Regions from separate parts of the Actinophytocola sp. NPDC049390 genome, predicted to be linked through region 1. Evidence: riboswitches for the same ligand, from Rfam matches in the RefSeq annotation. Region 1 holds a riboswitch; each other region holds the start of a gene.

What was found. Region 1 has a riboswitch for S-adenosylmethionine ahead of ACIBVP_RS23870 (aminotransferase class V-fold PLP-dependent enzyme). Riboswitches for the same ligand answer to the same signal wherever they lie in the genome.
Region 2: it holds a riboswitch for S-adenosylmethionine, as region 1 does, so the genes downstream of both, thrC (threonine synthase) here and ACIBVP_RS23870 (aminotransferase class V-fold PLP-dependent enzyme) in region 1, are expected to answer to the same signal.
Region 3: it holds a riboswitch for S-adenosylmethionine, as region 1 does, so the genes downstream of both, ACIBVP_RS28335 (methionine ABC transporter ATP-binding protein) here and ACIBVP_RS23870 (aminotransferase class V-fold PLP-dependent enzyme) in region 1, are expected to answer to the same signal.

The regions. Positions count from the first base shown of each region.
Region 1 covers NZ_JBITMQ010000008.1:284,922-290,616, reverse strand. The annotation lists gene ACIBVP_RS23880 (RluA family pseudouridine synthase) at 8-940, opposite strand; gene lspA (signal peptidase II) at 937-1,509, opposite strand; gene ACIBVP_RS23870 (aminotransferase class V-fold PLP-dependent enzyme) at 1,532-2,881, opposite strand; SAM riboswitch class IV at 2,921-3,049, opposite strand; gene sthA (Si-specific NAD(P)(+) transhydrogenase) at 3,121-4,524, shown strand; gene ACIBVP_RS23860 (hypothetical protein) at 4,595-5,128, shown strand; gene ACIBVP_RS23855 (potassium/proton antiporter) at 5,176-5,695, opposite strand, start outside.
Region 2 covers NZ_JBITMQ010000003.1:54,097-59,791, forward strand. The annotation lists gene ACIBVP_RS11205 (DNA internalization-related competence protein ComEC/Rec2) at 1-1,734, shown strand, start outside; gene ACIBVP_RS11210 (hypothetical protein) at 1,790-2,356, shown strand; gene thrC (threonine synthase) at 2,405-3,664, opposite strand; SAM riboswitch class I at 3,676-3,807, opposite strand; gene holA (DNA polymerase III subunit delta) at 3,954-4,931, shown strand; gene rpsT (30S ribosomal protein S20) at 5,021-5,281, opposite strand; gene ACIBVP_RS11230 (AAA family ATPase) at 5,410-5,695, opposite strand, start outside.
Region 3 covers NZ_JBITMQ010000011.1:82,375-88,069, reverse strand. The annotation lists gene ACIBVP_RS28340 (4-(cytidine 5'-diphospho)-2-C-methyl-D-erythritol kinase) at 73-1,038, opposite strand; gene ACIBVP_RS28335 (methionine ABC transporter ATP-binding protein) at 1,072-2,076, opposite strand; SAM riboswitch class I at 2,270-2,359, opposite strand; gene rsmA (16S rRNA (adenine(1518)-N(6)/adenine(1519)-N(6))-dimethyltransferase RsmA) at 2,446-3,294, opposite strand; gene ACIBVP_RS28325 (transglycosylase family protein) at 3,560-5,080, opposite strand; gene ACIBVP_RS28320 (TatD family hydrolase) at 5,376-5,695, opposite strand, start outside.

The DNA.
Region 1 (5,695 bases):
GAGGACCTCAGCTCTCGGCGGTGAGGCGGTCCAACGCTTTCCGCAGGTCCTCGGGGTACTGGCTGGTGAACTCGACCCACTGCCCGTCGGCCGGGTGGTCGAAGGCGAGCCGCCGTGCGTGCAGCCACTGGCGGGAGAGCCCGAGCCGCTTGGCGAGCGTCGGGTCGGCGCCGTAGGTGAGGTCGCCGACGCACGGGTGCTTCAGCGCGGAGAAGTGCACGCGGATCTGGTGTGTGCGGCCGGTTTCGAGGCGGATGTCCACGAGTGTCGCGGCACGGAACGCCTCGATCGTCTCGTAGTGGGTGACGCTGGGGCGGCCACCGGCGACGACCGCGAACTTGTAGTCGTGCCTGGGGTGCCGGTCGATCGGCGCGTCGATGGTGCCCGACGACGGGTCGGGGTGGCCCTGCACGAGCGCGTGGTAGCCCTTCTCGACCGTGCGTTCCTTGAACGCGCGCTTGAGGACCGTGTACGCGTGCTCGCTCTTCGCCACCACCATGATCCCGGTGGTGCCGACGTCGAGCCGGTGCACGACGCCCTGCCGCTCGGCCGCGCCGGACGTCGACACCCGCACACCGGCGGCCGCGAGCCCCCCGATGACGGTCGGCCCGGTCCAGCCGGGGCTGGGGTGGGCGGCGACGCCGACCGGCTTGTCCACGATCACGATGTCGTCGTCCTCGTGGATGACCGACATGCCCGGCACCTCGATCGCGGGTGGCGGGCCGCCGTCCTCGCGCTCCGGGTCCGGGATCGTGACCTCCAGCCACGCACCCGCGGTCAGCTTGTCCGACTTGCCCGCCGTGCGCCCGTCGAGCAGCACGTCACCGGACTCGGCGATCGCGGCGACCGCGGTGCGGGACAGGCCGAGGAGCTTCGCGAGCCCCGCGTCCACCCGCATGCCGTCGAGCCCGTCCGGCACGGGCAGGGTCCTGGCGGTCATCGGGCGTCCTTCTTGTCCGAGGTGCGGCGGCCGTCGTAGTCCCGGCCCAGCACCGCCATCAGCACGATCAGCGCGCCGCCGACACAGATTGACGAGTCGGCGATGTTGAACACGGGGAACGCCTCGCCGTTGGGCGCGAACGGGGACAGGAAGTCCACGACGTGGCCGTGCATGGCGCCGGGCGCGCGGAAGAACCGGTCGAGGAGGTTGCCGAGCGCGCCGGCGAGCACCAGCGCGAGACCGATGGCCCAGCCGGTGGACCGCAGCTTCGGCATCACCCAGATGATGCCGATGACCACTGCGAGCGCGATGAGCGTCAGCACCCACGTCATGCCGGTCGCCATGCCCCAGGCGGCACCCGGGTTGCGCACGATCTGCAGGTAGAACAGGCCGCCGAGCACCCGGACGGGCTGCTCGTGCTCGAGCCCGGCCAGCGCGAGCTGCTTGGTGATCTGGTCGATGACCAGCACGACCGGAGCGACGGCCGCGACGAGCCACACCTTCCTCGGTGGCAGCGGCGCCACGGGTGGCTCCGCGGTCTCGGGATCGGTTCTCGGCTCGTCAGTCACTCAGTCATTGTCCATGGTCTGTTCACAGACCGGACAGGAAGGCTGGCAGGGGCCGGGTGTCCCCGACCGGCGCGTACCTGCCGTCGACCAGCTCGTAGCGCTCCGCGGTGCCGTCGGTGACCAGCCGCCGCAACGCGGTGAGCAGGCGGTCGACGTGCTCGGCGGTGCTGCCGAGCCCGAGGCTCGCCCGCAGCGCGCGCCCCGTGGTGAGCCTGCTGACCGCGATGTGCGCGCAGAACGCGCCGTCCCGCACGCCGATGCCGTGCTCGGCCGACAGGTACGCGGCGACAAGGCCGGGGTCGTGGCCGTCGACGGTGAAGCTGACGACGCCGACGCGCGGGTTGTCGTCACCGAGGATCGACAGCTGCCGGACGCCCGGGATGCTCGCGAGCCCGGTACGCAGGCGGTCGAGCAGCTCCTCCTCGTGCGCGACCACCGCGTCCCACGCCGCGCCCAGCGTCCGGCAGGCGACCGCCAGCGCGTACGCGCCGACTACGTTCGGCGACCCGGCCTCGTGCCGCTCCGGCCCGAAGTTCCACGACACGGCACGGTCGGTGACCAGGCGCGTCGCGCCGCCGCCCGCGAGGTACGGGTGCGCGGCCCGCAGCCAGTCGGCCCGCCCGACGAGGGCGCCGGCGCCGAACGGGGCGTACAGCTTGTGCCCGGAAAGGACCACGTAGTCGACGTCGGCCTCGGTGACGTCGACCGGCCGGTGCGGCGCGAGCTGCGCGGCGTCGAGCACGACCCGGGCGCCGTGGCGGCGGGCGACGGCGGCGAGCCGCGCGACGGGCCACAGCTCACCGGTGACGTTCGCGGCGCCGGTGACCACGACGAGCCGAGGGCCGGTCGGCGTGGCGGCGAGCGCCTCGTCGAGGTCGCGCTCCACGTTCGCGGTCGGGGTCACCCGGTACACGTTGGGGCCGCGCCACGGCAGGAGCGCGGCGTGGTGGTCGGTGTCGAAGACGATCACCGAGGTGTTCTTCGGAAGCGCCCTGGCGAGCAGGTTCAGCGCGTCGGTGGTGTTGCGGGTGAAGATCACCTCGTCGGTGCGGCGGGCGCCGACGAACGCGCGGACCACGCCACGGGCGCGCTCGTAGACCTTCGTGGACACCTGCGAGGCGAACCCGGCGCCCCGGTGCACGCTGGCGTACCAGGGCAGGAACTCGTCGACGGCCCGCTGGACCGCGTCGAGACAGGGCGCGCTGGCGGCGTGGTCGAGGTTGGCGTACTGGACCTGTGTGCCGTCGGTGAGCGGCACGGTGAGCCCGCTGCCCGCGACGGACGGCAGGTTCGGCCTCGGTGCTTCGACCGCGGCTCGGGCGTGGGGGATCGCGAGCGTTCCGAACGGAGCTTGCGGAGTGAGCGTTGACACTGTCGGGCGCCTCCTGGGTCGGGGACCCCGTTCCCCAGGGGCCCGCGCTTGCCCGTCCGCGCTGCGCGGCGGGCCTGGTCCTCACCCGGGGCACCCCACCGCGGTTGGAGGGTTGCCGGTCAGCAAGCCGGGGCTTGGCAGAGTCAACTGCAGCTGACACTCATGACCTTCGTGAAGAAAAGGTAGCCGATGTTCGGTTCGGCTGTCCAACGGATGTGACCCTTGCCAGACTGTGCCGCATGGCTGACTACGACGTGCTGGTGCTGGGATCGGGTCCGGGCGGTCAGAAGGCGGCGATCGCCGCGGCGAAGCTCGGCGCGTCCGTCGCGTTGATCGAGCGGCGCAACATGATCGGCGGCGTCTGCATCCAGACGGGCACGATCCCGTCGAAGACGCTGCGCGAGGCGGTGCTGTACCTGACCGGCATGTCGCAGCGGGAGCTGTACGGGCAGAGCTACCGCGTCAAGGAGGACATCACCATCGGTGACCTGACCGCGCGGACGTCGCACGTGATCGGTCGCGAGGTGGACGTGATCCGCAGCCAGCTGGCCCGCAACGACGTGGACCTGCTGCCCGGCCTGGGCCGGTTCGTGGACCGGCACACGGTGCAGGTGGTCGACGGCACCGGCCAGGAACGCAAGGTCACCGCGGAGAAGATCGTGATCGCCACCGGCACCCGCCCGGCTCGGCCATCCACTGTGGCGTTCGACGACCAGACCATCGTGGACTCGGACGGGATCCTCGGCCTGGAACGGATCCCCCGCTCGATGATCGTGGTCGGCGCGGGTGTGATCGGCATCGAGTACGCGTCGATGTTCGCCGCGCTCGGCACCAAGGTGACGGTGATCGAGCAGCGGATGCGGATGCTGGAGTTCGTCGACACCGAGGTCGTGGAGGCGCTCAAGTACCAGCTGCGGGACCTCGCGGTGACGTTCCGCTTCGGCGAGACGGTGACCGCGGTCGAGCGGTACGAGAAGGGGACGGTCGCGGTCCTGGCGAGCGGCAAGAAGATCCCCGCGGACACGGTCATGTACTCGGCGGGGCGGCAGGGCGTGACCGACGGGCTGGACCTCGCCGCGGCGGGCCTGACCGCGGACAAGCGCGGCCGGATCACCGTGGACTCGTCGTTCCGCACCGAGGTGGACAACATCTACGCCGTCGGCGACGTGATCGGCTTCCCCGCGCTCGCGGCGACGTCCATGGAGCAGGGCAGGCTGGCGGCGCACCACGCGTGCGGCGAGCCGGCGCACGAGATGCACGAACTGCAGCCGATCGGGATCTACACCATCCCGGAGATCAGCTACATCGGGCGGACCGAGGACGAGCTGACCGAGCAGCGGGTGCCGTTCGAGGTCGGCGTGTCCCGGTACCGCGAGCTGGCGCGCGGCCAGATCATCGGCGACTCGTACGGGGTGCTGAAGCTGCTGGTGTCCCCCGAGGACCGGTCACTGCTGGGCGTGCACGTGTTCGGCACCAACGCGACCGAGCTGGTCCACATCGGACAGGCCGTGATGGGCTGCGGCGGCACGGTCGACTACCTCGTCGACACGGTGTTCAACTACCCGACGCTGGCGGAGTCGTACAAGGTGGCCGCCCTGGACGCGACGAACAAGATGCGGCAGATCAGCATGCTCACAGACTGACCGCTCGTACGAACAGGACAGTTCCAGGTCATCGGGCAACGTTTCGCCCTGCCGCGGCGAACTGCTGACCATGAGTCACCCGAATCCGGAAATCCCGCCACCGTACGTGCCGGTCCCGCCTCGACCGAGGCGGAGTCGCGTACCTCTCGCCGCGATCGGGGTCGTCGCCGTCGTCGTTGCCGCCGCGGCGGTCATCGTGGTTCTGGTCGGTGGGGCGGACAAACCCGCCGCGACCGGCGACAGCCCGGAGGCATTCGCCGCCACCCGTGACACCGAGACCACCACGACGACAACGACGACGTACACGCGCACGCCGTACGTCCCGAAGCCGGAGGACTTCGAACTGGAGGTACAGGTTCTCGAACAGCAGTGCTACGGCAGCGCGGGATGCAACGTGACGTTCCGGATCAGCGTCGCCTACAACGGCGACACGATCTACGACGGGGATGGTCCGTACACCGTCGTGTACAGCCTCACGGGCACCGACGATCCGTTCGTCAGCCGTTTCACCCTGCTTTCGCAGTATGAGTACTCGGCAACCGAAGAAATGGTGTCCACTCCGCCCGGCGCGAAGCTGAAAGCCGCCGTGACGCAGGTGTTCTGACCGGGTCAGATCCACGCGGCCGTCGGCGACGTACCTGGACACCACACCTAGTCCTCGCCGGTTTCGCCGCGCCAGCGGGCGAAGCGGCCCGCGCGGTCGACGGCGCGGATGCGGCGTTCGGTGGCGGAGCGGACCTGTTCGGTGGCCACGACCAGCAGCTGGTCGTGTTCCTGCACGCGGGTCGACGGGCCGGGGGTGTGGCCGACGCCGTCGCGGACCAGCAGGCTCACGGTCGCGCCCGCCGGGAGGCGCAGCTCGGTCAGGTAGACACCGTGCATCTTGGAGCCCTTCGGCACGGTGAACGTCAGCAGCACGGCACCCAGCTCGTCGAGCGGCGCCGCGTCGACGTCGACCTCGCGGGTCTCCCCCGTCTTCGCGAGGCCGAGCCACCGGGCGATCAACGGCAGGGTGCTGCCCTGGACGATCGTCAGCACGATGACCAGCACGAACACCGCGTCGACGAGCCGTTCCGCGCCCGGCACGCCCTCGGTGAGCGGGATCATCGCCAGCACGATCGGCACGGCACCGCGCAGGCCGGCCCACGACAGGAACGCCTGCTCGCGCCAC
Region 2 (5,695 bases), on a different contig from region 1:
GACCCGGAGCCGCGGGGGTTGCTGCCCGCGCTGGTGGTCGGCGACACGGACGAACTGCCGCAGCACGTGGTGGAGGAGTTCCAGGCGGCGGGGCTGGCGCATCTGCTAGCCGTGAGCGGTAGCAACCTGGCGATCGTCTGCGTGGCGGTGCTGCTGCTACTGCGAACGCTGCGCTGCGGGCCGAGGACCGCGGCCGCCGGGGCGATGCTCGCCCTGGCCGGGTTCGTGGTGCTGGCGGGGCCTGAGCCGAGCGTGTTGCGTGCGGGCGTGATGGGAGCTGTCGGGCTGCTCGCGCTCGCCGTCGGGCGGCAGCGGGCGGCGTTGCCCGCGCTGGCCGTCGCGGTGATCGTGCTGGTGCTGTGGGACCCGGCGATGGCCGTGAGCATCGGGTTCGCGCTGTCGGTGCTTGCGACCGGCGGGCTCGTGCTGATCGCCCCGAGGTGGGCGGACCGGCTCGCGGCCCGGGGTGTGCCACGCGGGCTCGCCGAGGCGCTGGCCGTGCCCGCGGCCGCCCACCTCGTGACGGCGCCGGTGGTGGCTGGGTTCGCGGGCGAGGTCAGCCTCGTCGCGGTCGTCGCGAACCTGCTGGCCGCGCCGGTGGTCGCGCCGGCGACCGTGCTCGGCGTGCTGGCGGCCGTGGTCGCGCCGGTGACCTCGTGGCCGGCCGAGGTGCTGGTCCGGGTGGCCGGTCCGGAGGCGGAATGGCTGATCCTCGTCGCCCGGCACGCGTCCGGGGTGCCGGGTGCGGTGATCGGTTGGCCGGGCGGCTGGCTCGGCGGGGTGCTGCTCGCCGGATGCGTCGGCCTGCTGGTGGCGGCGTTGCGCAGACGGTGGCTGCGGACGCTCGTCGGTGTGCTGCTGACCGGGCTGCTGGTGGTCGTGGTGCCGTTGCGGGTGATCGCGCCGGGGTGGCCGCCGGACGGTTGGGCGGTCGTGGCGTGTGACGTCGGACAGGGTGACGCGCTGGTGCTCGCGACGGGTGACGCCGGTCGTGCGGTCGTGGTCGACACCGGGCCCGAGGCGGCGCCGTTGGACGGGTGTCTGGACCGGTTGGACGTCTCGCGGGTGCCGTTGGTGGTGCTGAGCCACCTGCACGCGGACCACGTCGGTGGGCTGGACGCGGTGCTGGCGGACCGGGCGGTGGGCGCGGTGGGGCTCAGCAGGGCCCGGGAGCCGCGTTGGGCATGGGAGGAGGTACGGAGCAAGGCACATGAGGCAGGGGTGTCGGTGGTCCAGTTGACCGCTGGGCAGCGGCTGGCATGGCCTGAGCTGGTGATCGAGGTGTTGGCGCCCGATGAGGAGGAGGTGATGCCACGGGCGGAGTCGGACGGTACGGAGATCAACAACGCGTCGTTGGTGCTGCGGGCGACCACGCCTGCCGGGCGGGTGTTGCTGAGTGGGGACGTGGAGCTGTCCGCGCAGGCGCGGTTGCTGGACGCGCGGGTGGACCTGTCCGCGGACGTGATCAAGGTGCCGCACCACGGCTCGCGGTACACCTCGCCGGAGCTGTTCTCGGCGGCACGGGCGAGGATCGCGCTGGTGAGTGTCGGGGCGGGGAACCGTTACGGGCATCCCAGCCCGTTCACGCTGCGGCTGCTGGCGCGGACTGGGGCTCTGGTGTTGCGGACCGACAAGGGCGGGGACACCGCGATCGTGGCGACGGAGGCCGGGCCGAAGGCGGTCACCCGTGGTGCGTCGCGGGCGCCGCCTGGGCGGGCCGCGAAACCTCCCTAGGACGTGCCGTGCCATGGGCGACGGCGTGCCGGGGCGGGTCGGCTAGCGTTGCCGGGTGTTCGACAAGCTGCGGAAAGCCATCCTCGGTGCGGACCTGCCCACTGAACCGGTGGTGGTCCGGATCCAGGATCCTCGGTTCGGCGTGTTCACGGTGACGGGTGCGTGGGATCCGCGCGTCGTCACGGTGCACGGGCCGTGGCCGGCGGTGGTGAGGTTGAGCGCACAGTTGCAACTGCCCGACGCGGTGAAACGACGGCTCGTGTGGCTTGCCCGGCCGCCGCGGATCGTGCCCAACGACCGGCACGCGGTGACGTTGACGGTCGACGGGCAGCCGGTGCCGCTGGACTGCGGGCGGCGTGCGATGCGCCGGGCGACGTTCAACGTCCGTGCCACCGTGGCGGGCCGGGAGTACCTGCTGCGTCACACAAGGCGGTGGCGGGCGCGGTTGGAGCGCAACGGCCAACCGGTGTCGCGACTGTCCACATCGGATCGTGGGGACACGGTGCACGCGGTGCACGAGCCAGGTGCCGACGTCGTCGACGCGACGGTGGGCGTTGCGCTCGGGTTGGTGCTCGGCGTTGGCGCGCCTGGGTTTCTGCGGAACCTGCTCGACGGGCTCTGACCACGCGTCTGGCCGGAGCCCGTCGAAGCAGGGTGTCGAGGGTGGGGCTCAGTCGGCCAGTGCCTGGCGGACGGCGTCCGCGGACGGCGGCACCGTCGCACGCGGGCCTACCTGGTCCTGTACAGCGTCGAGGGTCTTGAGGCCGTCACCGGTGATGAGGAGGACGGTCTCGGCGTCGGGGTCGAGCTGGCCGGTCTCGATGAGCTTCTTGGCCGTGGCCACGGTGACGCCACCGGCGGTCTCGGCGAAGATGCCCTCGGTCCTGGCCAGCAGTCGGATGCCCGCGACGACCTCCTCGTCGGACACGTTCTCGACCGCGCCGCCCGTGCGGCGGACGACGTCGAGGACGTACGGGCCGTCGGCCGGGGCGCCGATCGCGAGGGAACGGGCGATGGTGTCCGGCTTCACCGGCCTCACCACGTCGTGGCCCGCCTTGTACGCGGCGGCGACCGGTGAGCAGCCCGTGGCCTGCGCGCCGAACACGCGGTAGGACTTGTCGTCGACGAGGCCGAGGCCCGCCAGCTCGCGGAAACCCTTGTCCACCTTGGTGAGCTGCGAACCCGACGCGACCGGCACGACCACCTGGTCGGGGAGGCGCCAACCGAGCTGCTCGGCGACCTCGTAGCCGAGGGTCTTCGAGCCCTCCGCGTAGTACGGCCGGACATTGACGTTCACGAACGCCCAGTCCTCGTGCTCGGCGGCGAGTTCGGTGGCGAGACGGTTCACGTCGTCGTAGTTGCCGTCGACGGCGATCAGTGCGCCGTCGTACACCGCCGTCGTCAGCACCTTCGCCCGTTCGAGGGAGGACGGGATCAGCACGACCGACTCCCATCCCGCGCGGGCGGCGGCCGCGGCGACCGCGTTCGCGAGGTTGCCGGTCGACGGGCACGCGAGCACCCGGAAACCGAGCTGTCGCGCGGCGGCGAGTGCGACGCCGACGACGCGGTCCTTGAAGGAGTGGGTCGGGTTGCCGGTGTCGTCCTTGACCCACAACGACTTCACACCGAGTGCGGCAGCGAGTCGGTCGGCCTTGACGAGCCGGGTGAGGCCGGGCTCGGTGTTGGGGTGTGTGTCCACATCGGACGGAACGGGCAGGAGCCCGCGGTAGCGCCAGATGGACTTGGGGCCCGCCTCGATCTCCGCTCGGGTGACGTCACCGAACTCGTAGGAGACCTCCAGCGGGCCGAAACACTCGGCACACGCGAACTCCGCGGCGAGCGGGATCTGGTTGCCGCACTCGCGGCAGGTCAGGGCACGGGCGGGCCCGAGGTCGAGCGTGGTGGTGCCGGCGTCGGCGGTGATCGTCATCGCGAGGTCTCTCCTCATCTGTCCCGCGTGCGGGTCGGAATTGGCACCGTGGTCGTCGCCGTCCTCGCGGATGCGAATCGATGTGGCTGACGCCGGTTGCCGGGGCTTCTTCGGGCCGTTCCCTCTGCCCCTCTGGATGAGCGGTATGAAGTTGTCTTCCGGACACGTTACGGCACGACACCGTGACTCGGCCAATGTGAGGTCCATCATTCGAGAGCGGTTTCATCCGTTCTCGACGTCGTGGCGTGCCCGCCGACCCGGCAGCGGCGGGTGATGCGAGGATGGCGGTGTGAAGGCGCCCGCCGTGACCCCGTCCGCCCTGCAGCTCGTGCTCGGCGACGAGGAACTGCTGGTCGAACGGGCTGTCCACGCGGCGGCCGAGGCAGCGCGGCTCGCCGACCCGACGGCCGAGACGACCCGTGTGAAGGTGACCGACCTGACGGGGCCGGAACTCGCCGAGCTCGTCAGCCCGTCGCTGTTCGCCGAACGCCGGGTGATCGTGCTGGAGGGGGCGCAGGAGGCGGGCAAGGACATCGCCGCCTCGATCGCCGCCTACGTGAAGGAGCCCGCGGACGGGGTGCAGCTCGTGGTGCTGCACAACGGCGGCGGGCGGAAACCGGGCAAGGACCTGATCGCCGCGCTGAAGTCGGCGAACGCCCAGGTCGTCGAGTGTCCGAAGATCACCAAGCCGGGTGACCGGGAGGCGTTCGTCCGCAACGAGGTCCGTCGTGCCGGAGGCAAGACGGACATGGATGCGGTCCGCGAGCTGATCGAGTCCGTCGGGTCCGATCTCCGGGAGCTGGCGGCGGCGGCCGCACAGCTGGTCGCGGACACGAACGGGCAGGTCACCGTCGAGGCGATCCGCCGCTACCACCGTGGCCGCGCGGACGTGACGGGGTTCGCGGTCGCGGAGAAGGCCGTCACCGGCGACGTGACCGGCGCGCTGGAGATGCTGCGCTGGGCGATGCAGCTGGGCGTGCCGCACGTGCTCGTGGCCGACGCGCTGGCGGACGCGGTGCGCACGGTGGCCAAGGTGGCGGGCGCGGGACGTGCGGACCCGTTCCGGCTGTCGAGCGAGCTGGGAATGCCCGCCTGGAAGGTGCGCAAGGCGCTGGCCCAGTCACGTGGCTGGCACCCGGCCGGCCTGGTCATGGCCATGCAGGTGGTGGCGGACGTCAACGCGGACGTGAAGGGTGTCGCGGTCGACGCGGGCTACGCCCTGGAGCGGGCCGTGCTGAGGCTGGCGGAGGCCCGCCGCCGGGCCTGAACCGGGCGTTTGTGCAGGTCAAGCGCCGACGACTCGGTGCACGAAAAAGGGCGCGCCGGCCGGTGCCGACGCGCCCTTCGTGCTCTGGGTCAGAGCGCGTTCGCGCGCTTCGCCATGGCGGACTTCTTGTTCGCCGCCTGGTTGGTGTGGATCACGCCCTTGCTGGCCGCCTTGTCGAGCTTGCGGCTGGCATCCTGCAGGAGCTCCGCGGCCTTCGCCTTGTCACCGGCGTCGGCGGCCTCGCGGAACTTGCGGATCGCGGTCTTCACCGAGGACTTGACGGACTTGTTGCGCTGACGCGCCTTCTCGTTCGTCTTGATCCGCTTGATCTGGGACTTGATGTTGGCCATAGGGGACTGCTCCTCGATGTCGATCACGGAAGTCGTGGCCGCATCTGCGGTGACCCCACCTGTGACGGCGGGCTTCCTCCTGGGCGGAATGCCACACGGGCACGACCCCGTGAGACTACCAGGGGCCCTCAGTGGCCTCCCAGGATGCTCCTGGTCAGCGCCTGCCGCTCGTCCATCAGCCCCGCCAGCGCCGTGCTCAGCGTCGCCTCCGTCATCTCCTCGCTGCCCGCCTCGACCTGCTCGAGGACCGCTCGGCGGACCAGTTCCTTGATGAAGCTCGCCGTCACGCCCTCGGTCGCCGCGACGACCTCGTCCGCGCGGGGCAGGTTCAGCGTCGTCGCCCGCGCGTACAGGCGGAGCAGGCGTTCCCGGCACTCGGCGTCCGGCTTCGGGACCTCGACAGCCAGGTCGATG
Region 3 (5,695 bases), on a different contig from region 1:
ACCGGCACCTACCGACAAAACCGGACCGCGAGCGGTCACCTGTGGACAACCAGCCCACCTGTGGACAACTGCTCACGCGTGCACCTGAGGCGGCGCGGAGCGGGGTTCGTCGTCGCCGCCGATCACTCTCGCTCCCGGGACCGGGCCGTGGACCACTCGAACTGTCCGGCAGACCCCCGCGCCCGACAGCTCCGCCGCCACCCGCAACGCGTCGTCGGCGTCCGCGCACAGGAACGCGCACGTCGGCCCGGACCCCGACACCGTGCCCGCCAACGCGCCCGCCGCCACGCCCGCCCGTAACGTCCGCCGCAACCCCGGCCGCAACGACACCGCCGCCGCCTGCAGGTCGTTCCCGAGCAGCAGGGCCAGCTGCCGCGGATCACCGGACGCGAGCGCCTCCAGCACCGGCTCGACCTCACCGATGCGCGGCGGCTCCCCCTCGGCCCGCAACCGGTCCAGTTCCCCGTACACCTTCGGCGTCGCCAGTCCGCCGCGCGCGAACGCGAGCACCCAGTGGAAGGTGTGCCGCGTCAGCACCGGCACGATCGACTCGCCGCGGCCGGTGCCCAGCGCGGTGCCGCCGTGCAGCATGAACGGCACGTCGCTGCCGAGGTTGGCCGCGATCCCGGCCAGCTCGTCGCGGCCGATCTCCAGTTTCCACAGGTTCGCGAGGCCCACGAGGGTGGCCGCCGCGTCGGCGCTGCCGCCCGCCATGCCGCCGGACACCGGGATGCCCTTGCGGATCATCACGCGGACCTTCAGCTCGCCGACGTCCCGGCCGACGTACCGCGCCAGCTCCTCCACGGCACGCCACGCGAGGTTCGCGCCGTTGGTCGGGACCGCGGCCGCGCCCTCACCCTGGACCTCGACACCGGGTTCGTCGGCGACGGCGACCGTCACCTCGTCGGTGAGCGACAGCGACTGGAAGACGGTCGTCAGTTCGTGGAAACCGTCCCTGCGCAGGTCGCCTACCGCGAGGTGCAGGTTCACCTTCGACGGGACCCGGACGGTCACGGGGCGGGGCACAACCGCAAGCACGCAATCAAGCGTACGGCCCGCCCCGACCGGCCGTTACGCGGCCGACGCGGCGGCGACCGCGCGCGGTCCGGTGAGGGCCCGCTGGACGTACGCGCCCCGCTCGGTCAGCCAGCCGAGCGCCGCGTCCACCCGGTCACCGGTGATGCCGAGCCGGAACCGCGCGACCGGCGTCTCGCCGATCTTGGTCACGCCACCACCGGCCACCGCGATGTCGATGCCGAACCGGCTCCCGGCCTCCGGCAGCAGCGCGCCGATCGACGCGAAGCCCACCAGCACCACGTCGGCGTCGCCGGGCGCGGTCGTCTCGATCGCGGGCAGCACCGACCGCGCCACCTGGCTGTCCTGGTTCGCCACGAGCTCGAGCAGCCTGCCCTGTTCGATGACGCGGCCGTCCTCGAGCACGGCGACGTCGTCGGCGATCTTGCGGACCACCGTCGCGTCCGAGGTGGTGACGAGCACGGTCGTGCCCAGCTCGCCGCGGGCGCGGTCCAGCACGGCCAGCACACCGGCGGCGCCGGTGGCGTCGAGCCCGCTCGTCGGGTCGTCGGCCAGCACGACGGTCGGCTCGCCGACGAGGGCACGCGCGATCGCGATCCGCTGCCGCTGACCGGCGGTGAGCTGGTCGGGGTAGGTGGCGGCCTTGTCGGTGAGGCCGATCAGGTCGAGCAGCTTGCCGACCCGCTCACGGCGGCGCGGGCCCTCCATGCCGACCTGCTCGAGCGGCAGCGCGATGTTGCCGGCCGCGGTGCGCTGCGGGAGGAGCGAGTCACCGGCTGGGACGAGACCGATGCGGGCGCGCGCGGCGCGGAAGCTGCGCTGGTCGAGTGCCGCGGTGTTCAGCCCGTCGAGGCGGAACACGCCGCTGTCGGGGCGCTCGCGGAGCGCGAGCACGCGGGCGAGGGTGGACTTGCCGGACCCCGACGGTCCGACGACGCCGGCGATGACGCCGGCACGCACGTCCAGGTTGATGTCATCCAGCGCGACGACGGCGCCGGTTGTACTTCGGAACGACTTGGTCAGGTTCTCGACGGTGATCACGATGTGCTCCAGTCCAGGCGCGCGCGAACCCCAGCTCGCGCGTGTAGGTGAGTGGCCCCGGCGGTGGGGCTCAGCGAAGTCGGATGGCTCGAATCAGCTTCAGCGGGTTGAGCGCATGCGACGACAGCCTGTGACCGTGCGACGACACTGGTCGATGACTCGCCTGGTGGTGAGGATCTGCACCGTTCTCACTCCTCCATCGCTCCTGGCGGTAGCACCTGCCCGCGACGGGTGGTTGCTGCGGCGTCACAGAGCCAGGTCTCTCGGCCGCTCGGGATGGAATACCGCTAAGTAGTACACCTGACATGCCCACCGGATTGCAACCGCCGGACCTGGATTTGAGTCCGTATATCCGGCAGATCACATCCCTTACGGCCGGACCTTACGTGCGGACTCGGCGATGGCGGAATAGTCGTCCACCGACAGTGTTTCGCCGCGCGATGTCGGCTCGATCCCGGCCTCGGCCAGGATCCGCGCCGCGCGGTCGGCCGACCCGGCCCACGTGGCGAGCGCCGCCCGCAGCGTCTTGCGGCGCTGCGCGAACGCGGCGTCGACGACGCCGAACACGGCTTGCCGGTCACCCGCGGGCTGCTCGCGGCGGGTGAGGAGGACGAGCGCGGAGTCGACGTTGGGCACCGGCCAGAAGACGCTGCGCGGCACGGTCGCGACCCGGCGCGCCTCGGCGTACCAGGCGATCTTGACGCTCGGCACGCCGTAGACCTTGGAGCCGGGGCCCGCCGCCATGCGGTCGGCGACCTCGGCCTGGACCATGACGAGCGCGCGGGTCATGGTCGGCAGCTCGGCCAGCAGGTGCAGGACGACCGGCACCGAGACGTTGTAGGGCAGGTTCGCGACGAGGGCCGTCGGGCCGTGGAGGTCGGCGGCGGTGGTCCGGAGCGCGTCGGCGTTGACGACCGTGAGCCGGTCCGCGATGTCCGGTGCGCGTTCGCCGACGGTTCGCGGGAGGCGTTCGGCGAGGACGGGGTCGATCTCGACGGCCACCACGCGGCGCACGGCGGGCAGGAGCGCGAGGGTGAGCGACCCGAGGCCGGGGCCGACCTCGAGGACGGTGTCGTCGGGCCCGACCCCGGCTGCGGCGACGATGCGGCGGACCGTGTTGGGGTCGTGGACGAAGTTCTGGCCGAGCTTCTTCGTGGGGCGGACGTCCAGTTCCGCGGCCAGCCGCCGGATGTCGGCGGGGCCGAGGAGCGCGCTCACGTCGGCCTCGGTCACCCGGCGAGCGTAGCCAGGTGGGGGCGGCCTCCGGCCCCCGGTGTCCAGTCTTCCACGGGGGACCGACATTCCTGCCGAGTGAAGCGGCGGTTGTCCACAGGCCGGCACGTTGTCCACAGGCTCCGCCGCTGTCGGCCGTTCCTGTCGGTCCCCGCCGTTACGCTGGGTTCCGGGGGCCGGAGGCCACCCCGAACACGACTGTGGGCCGGCTCCCCGAACAGGAGCCGGCCCACAGCTGGGGAACCGGGTTCTACCGCGGCAGACCGAGCTTTTCCGAGCAGTGCGGCCACGCGCCGTAGCCGCCACGGTCGTCGCGGAGCTTCGTCGCGATCGCGATCTGCTCCTCGCGGCTGGCCTCGTGCGGGTAGGACGCGTACTGCGTGCCGCCGTAGGCGTCCCACGTCTGCTTGTCGAACTGGAGACCACCGTAGAAGCCGTTGCCGGTGTTGATCGACCAGTTGCCGGTCGACTCGCAGAAGGCCAGCTGGTCCCACACCGCGGCGTCGGAGATGACGGGCTGCGGGGGCTGCTTGGTGCCGACCTTGACGATCTTCGGCTCCGGCTTCTTGGTGACCTTCGAGCCGATCTCCTCGCGAGCGATTTCCTTGCCGTTCTTGACCGTGATCCGGTAGGTCGCGATGCGCTCGCCGGCGACACCCGGTTCGACGACGGTCTCGGTGCCCTCGAGGGCGTTGGGGTCCTCGACCTCCTCGACCGGCGGCTCGATCTTCTCGGTCTTGTTGACGACCGTGACGCCGTTGCGCGTGATGCGGACCTCGGCGCCGTCGGTGATCTTCAGGTCCTGGGCCGGGGAGATGGTGTCGTCCGGGCCGAGGGACAGCTTGAGGTCGGCCAGCAGCTCACTGGCGGTGACCGCGGTGGTCTGCATCGCCTTCGGGGCGTTGCCGCCGTCGAAGAGCGTGATGTTCTTGAGGGTCTTGATCTCGAGAGCCATCCCGTTGAGGGGGATCTCGTCGTTCTTGTCGTGGGAGAGCTTCGCGCCCTCGACCGAGAGGTTCAGCTGCTGCAGCGCCTCGCCGACCGTGGTGGAGCGAACCCACAGGTCCCGCTTCTCACCGTCGATGGTCAGGTGCAGCTGGCGGCCGCGCTGGAGGACGATCTTGCCGTCGTCGTTGATCGCGGCGGAGGGGGATGGGGAGAGGGCGTCGTGGGAACCGACCTTGATGCCCTCGTCCTCGAGCACCTCGCCGACCGTGTCGGCGTACGTGCTGACCTGGTGTGCCTCGCCGTCGATGTCGACGGTGACGGACTTGTTCATCGCGATCGCCGCGGCGCCGCCGCCGATCAGCGACACCAGGATCGAGGCGATGGTGGCCTTGAGGACCGTCTTCTTCCAGCGCTTGATACCGGTGACGACCTCGGGCGGGGCCTCGTCGGTCTCGGTCAGCGGCAGCGCGTACGCACGTCCACCGGACGCTTCGTCCGGGATGACGGGGAGAACGGTGGTCTCGGCGTTGATCAGCCGGATGAGCTCGTCGACGTCGACGTCGGCCGCCGCCATGAGCTCGTCGGCCTGCGGACCGAGCGCGAGCCGGACATCGTGGTCCGTGATCGCCAGGGTGCCGGAGTAGGCGTTCTCGTCAACGTCCGGCAGGTCGTGGAAGTCGGGGAACTCCGCACGCCACTTGCGGAAGTCCGAGTCCTCGAGGTCGAGGACCGCGGTGCTCACAGCGGCGTTCGTGTCGACCGGGGTGAACCAGTCGGTGTCGGCGAAGCCGTTACCGACCGGTCTGTTTCCGGAACCAGTCACTGGGTCGATACCTCCAGAAGGCCGTAGCCGAGCCCATCTACTGCGCGGCATACGCGCTTTCGTCTGAGCGGAGCTTGCGTAGCGAACCACTCCGTTGTTGCGACTTCCCGTGGCTGGCCACCGGTCCCCGACATTGCACCGGCCTCACCGCGGGCGCCCCCTGGACCACCTCGTCCCGGGGTACGGTCACGGGACAGTAACGGCGACAGGCAGGTTGCGCAAACACTTCCGCGGGTGTCGTGATCCTGCTCACTGCACGGATGGAGTAGCCGGAGTCGCCCGATCATCGCAGTCCTCACCGCTCGCTACCGCCGGGCTCACGTGGGGTAGCCGCCGGAAGATCGAACACACGTTCCGCGTTCGCGTTCACCTCGGCGGCGAGCTCCGCCGGATCGACCTTCCTGAGCTGCGCAAGGGCACGCAGCGTGTACGCGGCGCAGTACGGCTCGTTCGGCCTGCCGCGGAACGGGTGCGGCGTCAGGAACGGCGCGTCGGTCTCCACGAGGATCTGGCAACTGGGAATGAGTGCGGCTGCGTCACGTTGGGCGTGTGCGTTGCGAAAGGTCACGGTTCCGGCGAACGACAGCACGTATCCCTTGTCGGCGCACCGGCGGG